2 regions of the Mesorhizobium sp. M0106 genome follow, and region 1 is predicted to be linked to the other one. Evidence: predicted binding sites of a transcription regulator. Region 1 holds the regulator's gene; the other holds the start of a gene.
What was found. The regulator LexA, encoded in region 1, represses DNA repair genes until DNA is damaged. The targets are predictions, from matches to a motif close to TGTTCNNNNTGTGTTCNG.
Positions count from the first base shown of each region.

Region 2: a site for LexA is predicted at 2,700-2,717, ahead of NKJ55_RS26865 (helicase-related protein). Genes of this name have one in related genera too.

Region 1 covers NZ_JAMYUA010000003.1:181,509-185,885, reverse strand. The annotation lists gene NKJ55_RS04415 (hormone-sensitive lipase) at 1-587, opposite strand, end outside; gene kynU (kynureninase) at 686-1,933, opposite strand; gene lexA (transcriptional repressor LexA) at 2,380-3,114, shown strand; gene NKJ55_RS04400 (ComEC/Rec2 family competence protein) at 3,108-4,377, opposite strand, start outside.
Region 2 covers NZ_JAMYUA010000036.1:45,778-50,154, reverse strand. The annotation lists gene NKJ55_RS26865 (helicase-related protein) at 1-2,532, opposite strand, end outside; gene phbB (acetoacetyl-CoA reductase) at 3,264-3,989, opposite strand; gene NKJ55_RS26855 (acetyl-CoA C-acetyltransferase) at 4,094-4,377, opposite strand, start outside.

The DNA.
Region 1 (4,377 bases):
TCATCGATCGCCAGCGTCTCATTCATGCCGGTGCGCATGATCGGGCGCAAATCGTGCACCCCCGAGATCGACACCACATGACGAACGCGCCGGACGACTTCGGGCGCCAGCGGCGTCGTCGCCGTAACCATCCGGCTAACAAGATGGCCGCCGGCCGAGTGCCCGGTCAGCATCAGCGGCCCTGCAACGATCGCCGCCGCCTTGCCGATCGCCGCGCCGACTTCCTTGACGATGCCGCCGATGCGTATCTGCGGACAGAGCGTGTAGGACGGCATCGCCACCGCATAGCCGCGATCAACAGGGCCAGCGGCAAGATGCGACCAGAAATTCTTGTCGAATTCCATCCAGTAGCCGCCATGAACGAACACCACGAGTCCCTTAGGCTTGATGGCCGGCAGGAAAAGATCGAGCCGGTTGCATGGGTTGTCGCCATAGGCCATGTCGAGCCGCGCCCTGCCCTCGGTCGAAAGCACGTCGCGGAAAACCCGCGCGGGCTCGATCCAGGCCGCCGGCCAGCGATCGCTGCCGGCTATGTTGGCGCCGTTGGCATAGGCGTTGTCCCAATCGGCAATGTGACGTTCGAACACCCTGCGCCCTCCCTGGCAATATGGCCTTGCAACGTAGCCGTGAGCATCGCGCGGCGCGCGTCGTCGCCAGCCTCACGATTCCAGCTCTCGCATCAATCTCAAGTGACAGCTGCTTTGATGGCGAAGCGCGCATCCCTCCACGCACCGGTGCGCAGGATGTCCTCAAGCACTTTGACGGCCTGCCAGACATCGGCATAGCCAACATAGAGCGGGGTGAAGCCGAAGCGCATGGTCGATGGCGCGCGAAAATCGCCGATCACGCCACGTTCGATCAGCGCGCGCATGACCTGGTAGCCATGCTCATGCATGAATGAAATCTGGCTGCCGCGTTTTTCCCCATCGCGCGTGCTTTCGAGCGTGAGCCCGTAAGTGCCGCACTTTGCCTCGACAAGCTCGATGAACAGATCCGCCAGCGCGATGCTCTTCTTGCGCACCGCCGTCATGTCGACATCGTTCCAGATGTCGAGCGCGCCCTTCAGCGTGCGCATCGACAGCACCGGCTGGGTGCCGCACAGAAACCGGCGGATGCCGGTGCCGGCCGCATAGCCTGGCTCGAAGGCGAAGGGCCGTGCATGGCCCCACCAGCCGGTGAGCGGCTGCTGGATGTCGGAAAGATGCCGCTCAGCCGCATAGATGAAGGCAGGCGCGCCCGGGCCGCCATTCAGATATTTGTAGGTGCAGCCAACGGCAAAATCGGCGTTTGCCTTGTCGAGCTCGACTGGCATCGCGCCGGCGGTGTGGCAGAGATCCCAGACGATCATCGCCCCGGCTTCCTGAGCCCTGCGCGTCAGCGCCGGCATGTCGCGCAGTTCGCCCGACTTGTAGTTGACGTGGTTGACCAGCACCACGGCGGTGCGTTCGTCGATCAGCTCTTCGATGCTCGGCGCGTCGACCCCCGAGAGGCGCAGCAGCGTATCTTTTCGCGTCGAAACCACACCCTCAGCCATGTAGAGGTCCGTCGGAAAACTATCGCCCTCGGCGACGATGACCTGCCGCTCCGGTCGCATGGCCATGGCGGCGTGCAGCAGCTTGTAGATGTTGACCGATGTCGTGTCGCAGACCACCGTCTGGCCGGCCGCGGCACCGATCAGGCGCCCGAGCTGGTCGCCAAGTTCAAGCGGCATGTTGAACCAGCCGGCCGTGTTCCATGCGCGGATGAGATCATGCGACCATTCTTCGGTCGCGGCCTTGCGCAGTTCATCGAAAGCGGCACGTGAAGCAGCTCCTAGCGAATTGCCGTCGAGATAGACCACTCCTTGCGGCAATACAAAGCGGTCGCGCATCGCGCGCAGCGGATCCGCGGCATCCATCGCCTTTATGGCCACGAGATCGGGAATTCCTGTCATGATTTGTCTGCTCCCCCAAGATCCAACGCAACGCCCGACACGCGTCGACTGTTCTTCCATTCCCTGGTTGCGCGCAGCAAGGCTCCACCGGCGAGAAGCAGCCTGACCAGGCGGTGGAAACCGGGGACTTAACCCGAGGTTGGCGTTTTGAGTTCGTTTCGTTCACGGTGCATCGACCAAACCGCACAGTCGATAGGGGTTCACTTCCGTGCCCTTTGCCGACCGACGGCCGATGTCAATGTGGCCTCCGGGAAGCCAGAAGGGCGCAAACGAAAGCAGAATCAAGGCGATGAGGCTCGCGGCGGTGAAAATACGGTACCCCGGTAGGGACGTCGTTTGTTTCCCGAGCCTTAACGCATTCATTAAACTTTAAACAGTTGCGGAACACAACTGGAACAGATAGTGTTTGTTCTGGGTTTGTTTTTCTGATTCTGTTGGGGGTCGCTATGCTGACACGCAAACAACACGAACTGCTTATGTTCATCCACGAAAGGTTGAAGGAAAGCGGTATCCCGCCTTCCTTCGACGAGATGAAGGAAGCGCTCGACCTGGCTTCCAAATCCGGAATCCACCGGCTGATTACGGCGCTGGAGGAGCGCGGCTTCATTCGCCGTTTGCCCAACCGGGCCCGTGCGCTGGAGGTGCTGCGCCTGCCTGACTCGATCGCCCCCGGCCTCAATGCGGCACGCAAGTTCTCGCCGAGTGTCATCCAGGGCAGTCTTGGGCAAGGCGGTCCTCGGCAAGGCAAGCCGACATCGTCGCGCGTGCCCGCAGCCGGAAATGACGACGATGTCGTCGCCGCCGTTTCGATCCCGGTGATGGGCCGCATCGCCGCCGGTGTGCCGATCGACGCCATCCAGCACCAGACGCATTCGATTTCGGTGCCGCCGGATATGATCATGGGCGGCGAGCATTATGCGCTCGAGGTCAAAGGCGATTCGATGATCGAGGCCGGCATTTTCGACGGCGACACGGTGATCATCCGCAATGCCGATACGGCGAGCCCCGGTGAGATCGTGGTGGCACTGGTCGACGAGGAGGAAGCGACGCTGAAGCGGTTCCGCCGCAAGGGCGCCTCGATCGCCCTGGAAGCCGCCAATCCGGCCTACGAGACGCGCATCTTCGGACCAGACAGGGTCAAGGTGCAGGGCAAGCTCGTCGGACTGATCCGCCGCTACTGAGCCCCGCCCTTGGCGCCGGCTTTGGGGTTGTCGGCCCTGCGGTATGGTGGCAGGCCCCGTGCCGCGCGTGAAAATTTCCGCTGCACGTGCCAGGGCCGGTATGATTTTTCGACCGCGAAACGGATTTCGGCGCGCGTTGCCGCTTGTGGATCGAAGTAGACGGCGGCACTTCCCGCGCGCGCCAGTTGCCGTTTGGTGACGACGAGGACCAGCCGGTCGTAGTAGCAGGGGTTATGCGCGGTGGCGTCGTCGATGACGATCAAGCTGGCAAAGGCGCAGGCTGGCCGCGCAGTATCGCGGTCCTTGGCTTGCGCGATGATCGCGCCGGATGGATGCCTGGCAAGGCAGAGGCCGTCCGTGCAAATGAACGGCATGCCCGGCGGTAGGTCGGCCGGATCGGCAATGTCGAATTGCGGGTCGTTCTTTGCAGGTGTTTCCGGCGCGACGATAGTCTCTGATGTGAGCGCGCGTTTCCAGTTGTCGATGGTGAACTCATTCGGGCGTGCCCGGTTGACCGCGAGTTCACCGCTGCCGATCGGCAGCGCGACCAGCCGTGCGTCCTCCGAGACCAATACGTCGGGTATGCGTGTCTGCGTTGTCGTCAGCAAGCCGGCGAGCGCAAAAGGAAGTGCCGCCAGCCGCAACCAGGTCGTCGCCATGCTGGCAATGACGAGGGCGATCGTCACCAGAAGGACGGATCTCAGCGAAATCAGCCCGACCGCATCGATCGGCGAGCGCTCCGAGATCCACCCGGACAGGGCGATCATCGCCGTCAGCCCCTTGCCCATGACATAGAGGAAAGGGCCATCCGCACCGAACGGCATCGCCAGCGCGCTGAGAACGGCGAAGGGCATGACGACCAGTGAGACGATGGGCATGATGGCCAGATTGGCGAACAGGCTGAGCGGCGCCACGCGCTGGAAATGCCATATGGCGAAAAGCGCCGTGGCGCTCCCTGCAATGATCGAGGTCATCGCCAGACCGCACATGCCCAGCAGGACCTTTCGAGTGGCAAAGCGTAGCGGCGACAGCCGCGGCGGCGGCATGGTGGCCCTGCCGGCGCGGTAATCGGACCAGCCTGCATAGGCGCCGACAAGGGCCGCCGTCGCGGCGAAGGACATCTGGAAACTCGGACCGACCACCTCGTGCGGCGACACCAGGATGACCGCGATGGCCGAGATCGCCAGGTTGCGCATGGTGAGCGCGGCCCGGTCGAACAGCACGGCGATAAGCATCACCGCCAGCATGATGAAGCTGCGTTCG
Region 2 (4,377 bases), on a different contig from region 1:
CGCCGCCTGCTTTGCAGCGGCCGCGTCACGCGCGGCATTATCCTGTGCTTCGAGCCGCGCCTTGACCTCGGCCGCCGGTTTGGCATCGGCGCGATAGCCGAGTCCCTTCAGGATTTCTTCCATGTCGTCGGCGGTGGCGCCGAGAATCGACATCATCGGCGGCGTCACCATGAAGGACTGGCCGTCATAGGCGCCGTCGGGGCGAGGACCGAGGCCCGGCTTCCAGTTGGTCGCCGGCCGGATCAGGTCGGCCAGCCGTTCGAGAATATCGACGCGTACAGCACGCCGGCCAAGATTGCGGTAGCCGGCAAGCTTGTAGAAGGTCTTGTCGAAGGTCGGATCGATGACCACCGAGGTGCGGCCGGAGGCCAGTGCGTGAACGACATCGCCGAAACCGGGCTTGTCCTTGCCGTCGTTTCTCAGCGCCCACAGCAGCGTTATCAGCCCGGCCGGCGCCGGTTTGATCAGCGCCGGCACGAAGACATGGTAGGCGCCGAAGCGCACTCCGAGACGGCGAAGCGCCGCGCGGCCTTCCTGGTCGAGCGACTTCATCTCGTCGGCGATGTCGCGACGGTTGATGAGGCCGAAATGCTCGACAAGCTGGAAAGCGATGCCGCGGCCGATGCCGGTGATCTGCTCGGCATTCTTGAGATCGACCAGCGGCTTCAGCAGGGATTCGATCTGGAAATTGACGAAGCGCTCGGCGCGCGCCGCAACCTTGTCGCGGGCCGGGCCGGTGAGTTGCTCGTCGGCCAGCAGAACCAGACGCGGCTTCAAAGCGTCTTCGCCGGCGACCAGCGTGCCGATCGGGGCGCCGATCCAGCGCAGCGTGCCATCCGAACCCAGCGCGATGTCGCCATTGGCCGAGGCGCCGAAGCGCTCGGCCCGCGCCTCGAACTCGGCGGCAAGCGCCTTCTGCGCCGCCGCCCGCACCGCCTTGGCGTCTTCGCCGCCGGCGCTCTGGTCGGCGGTGAAGCGGAAACCTTGCAACTCGCCGACGTGATGGCCTTCGACGAGGACGGTTCCGGTTGGGCTGATTTCGGCTTCAGGCATCGTGTTTTCTCTAAGGCGCCGCATGAGGACGGAAGTCCTGCGGTCTACAAAACGTTTCGTCAACCGCTCATGCAGCGCATCGGACAATCTGTCTTCGATTTCGCGCGTCTTTTCCTGCCAGTGTGCCCGATCGGCCAGCCAGCCGGGCCTGTTGGAAACGAAGGTCCATGTGCGGATCTGGGCAATCCTGTGCGATAACGTGTCGATGTCGCCTTCGGTGGTGTCGGCACGGCGCACCTGCTCGGCCATGTAGTTCTCGTCGACATGGCCATGCCTGGCAAGGTCCATGTAAATGGAGGCAATCAAGTCGGCGTGCTGGGCCGGCGCGATCTTCCTGTAGTCGGGCAGCGCGCAGGCTTCCCACAGCAGCGCCACGCGCCTGGCATCGGTGGTGAGTGCCCGGACGTCCTCGTCGCGCGACAGATGCTCGAGCGCCTGTGCGTCTACTGCCGGCAGCGCGCGCGTCAGGCCTTCGACCGGGGCGTTGGTCTCAATCGACCGCTTCAGCGCATCGAGGTTGGCGAAATCGAAATGCGCGGTGCGCCACTGCAGTACTTTCACCGGGTCGAAATCATGCGCCTCGATTTTGTTGACCAGTTCATCATCCAGCGGATCGACCTGGCCGGTGACGCCGAAGGTGCCGTCGCGCAGATGCCGGCCAGCGCGGCCGGCAATCTGGCCGAGCTCGGCCGCCGTCAGGTTGCGGTACTGGTAGCCGTCGAATTTGCGGTTCTGGGCGAAGGCGACGTGGTCGAGGTCGAGGTTGAGGCCCATGCCGATGGCGTCGGTGGCGACGAGGTAGTCGACGTCGCCCGACTGGAACAGCGCCACCTGGGCGTTGCGGGTGCGCGGGCTGAGCGCGCCGAGCACGACGGCGGCACCGCCCTGCTGGCGGCGGATCAGCTCGGCGATGGCATAGACCTCGTCGGCCGAGAAGGCGACGATCGCGGTGCGCCGCGGCAGGCGGGTCAGCTTCTTCGAGCCGGCATAGGCAAGATGCGATAGGCGTGGCCGGGTCACCACCGACACGCCCCGCAGCAGGCGCTGCAGGATGCCGTGCATGGTGGCCGCGCCCAGCAGCAGCGTCTCCTGCCGGCCGCGCAGATGCAGGATGCGATCGGTGAAGATGTGTCCGCGTTCGAGATCGCCGGCGAGCTGGACCTCGTCGATGGCAACGAAGGCGGCGTCGGTCTCGCGCGGCATCGCTTCCACGGTGCAGACCGAGTATTTCGCGCCCGCCGGCTGGATCTTTTCCTCGCCGGTGATGAGCGCCACCTTATGGGCGCCGACCTTCTCGCAGACGCGCGTATAGACTTCGCGGGCAAGCAGCCTGAGCGGCAGGCCGATGACGCCGCTTTCATGCGCCACCATGCGTTCGATGGCGAGATGGGTCTTGCCGGTGTTGGTCGGGCCGAGCACGGCCGTCACGTCTCGACCCGACAGGATCAGCGGTTCAGTGTGTTTCGGATGGATGTTCATCGGCCTGGAAATAAGGCTCTCTGCCTCGCATTGTCGGGAGCGCGCCCATATTGGCCGCGTATGACAGGCGACACATAGGGATTTCGGGCGCGAAGCGAAAGCGGAATATGCCGAGGGCAGGCCGATTGGTTGGTTCGAAGCCAGAAAATCTGTTCCCGATTAACAGTTGGAACGAGTCTGGAACGAATCAGCGACGAATCACTGACTCGCGCTGATTCAGGGTTTGTTCACGGCTACATCTGGGTTTTCTGTCGGCGTATCTCACCACATGCTGAATCACGGAAACTGGCCCGATTTATGCAAGCGGCATCCAAGCGAGCACTGCGGTTAACCTTTGCCGGTGAATGGTCGTGGCCGGCCAATCTGCTTCGCACAACGTTATGAAATTATTGATGTTTCCTAACGCGCTTTAATCATTTCGAGGGTGTTTTCAGCTCTCGCCGTTAACGTTCCGCTCAAAGCCGGAACGAATCGGCGACGAATCAGAGATAGCCGAAGTTTCTTGGTTTGTTCACCGCAACATGTTGTGTTGTGAACAGCTTTTCCACCGAGAATCCACAGGCTGCCGGGCGGCTTTTGCACAAGCTGCGAGTTTGCCGTTAACCTTTGCGTGCCGGATTGGGGCAGCGTGCTGCATCGAGATCTTGCAACGGGAAGACCGCTATAGAAACGGGCCGTTTTGCAGGCCCGTTCGTCCAAGCGCGGATCTGTCTCAACGTAAAGACAAACGATCAGGCGACGTACTGGCCGCCATTGGCTGATATGGTCGAGCCGGTGATGAAACCGGCATCGTCGGAAGCGAGGAAGACGACGCAGCGCGCGATTTCCTCCGGCTCGCCGAGACGGCCGACCGGGATGTGCGGGATGACCCGCTCGTTGAGGACCTTCTCGTCCATTGCCTTGACCATCTCGGTGGCGATGTAGCCGGGGCAAATGACGTTGACGGTGATGCCGGCGCGCGCGCCTTCCTGGGCCAGTGCCTTGGTGAAGCCGATATCGCCGGCCTTCGAGGCCGAATAATTGACCTGGCCGACCTGGCCTTTCTGGCCGTTGATCGAGGAGATGGTGATGATGCGACCGAACTTGCGGTCGCGCATGCCGCCCCACAACGGATGCGTCATGTTGAAGACGCCGGAAAGGTTGGTGTCGAGGACCTCTTTCCATTGCTCGCGGGTCATCTTGTGGAACATCGCGTCGCGAGTGATGCCGGCATTGTTGACCAGTACCGAGACGGGACCGAGATCGGCTTCGATCTGTTTGATGCCGGCGGCGCAGGCCTCGTAGTCGGCGACCGACCATCTATAGACCGGGATGCCGGTCGCGGCCTTGAACTTTGCCGCCGCTTCTTCATTGCCGGCGTAGTTTGCGGCGACCGAATAGCCGGCGCTTTTCAAGGCGACCGATATCGCCGCGCCGATGCCGCGCGACCCGCCTGTGACGATTGCAACCTTTGTCATATGTCCTCCCGGGAAATGCAGATGACTGAGCGTTGAAGCGGTGGGGTTTGCCCCCTATTCCCTACTCGCTTTGCGCCAGCATCCTATTCGTATCGCTTATCTCATCACAATGCTTCCACGCACATGGCAACACCCATGCCGCCGCCGATGCACAGCGTGGCAAGGCCTTTCTTGGCACTTCTGCGGCGCATCTCGTAGACCAGCGTGTTGAAGATGCGGGCGCCCGAGGCGCCGACCGGATGGCCGATGGCGATGGCGCCGCCATTGACGTTGACGATGGCCGGATCCCAGCCCATGTCCTTGTTGACGGCGCAGGCCTGCGCGGCAAAGGCCTCGTTGGCTTCGACCAGATCGAGGTCGCCAACCGACCAGCCGGCCTTGGCCAGCG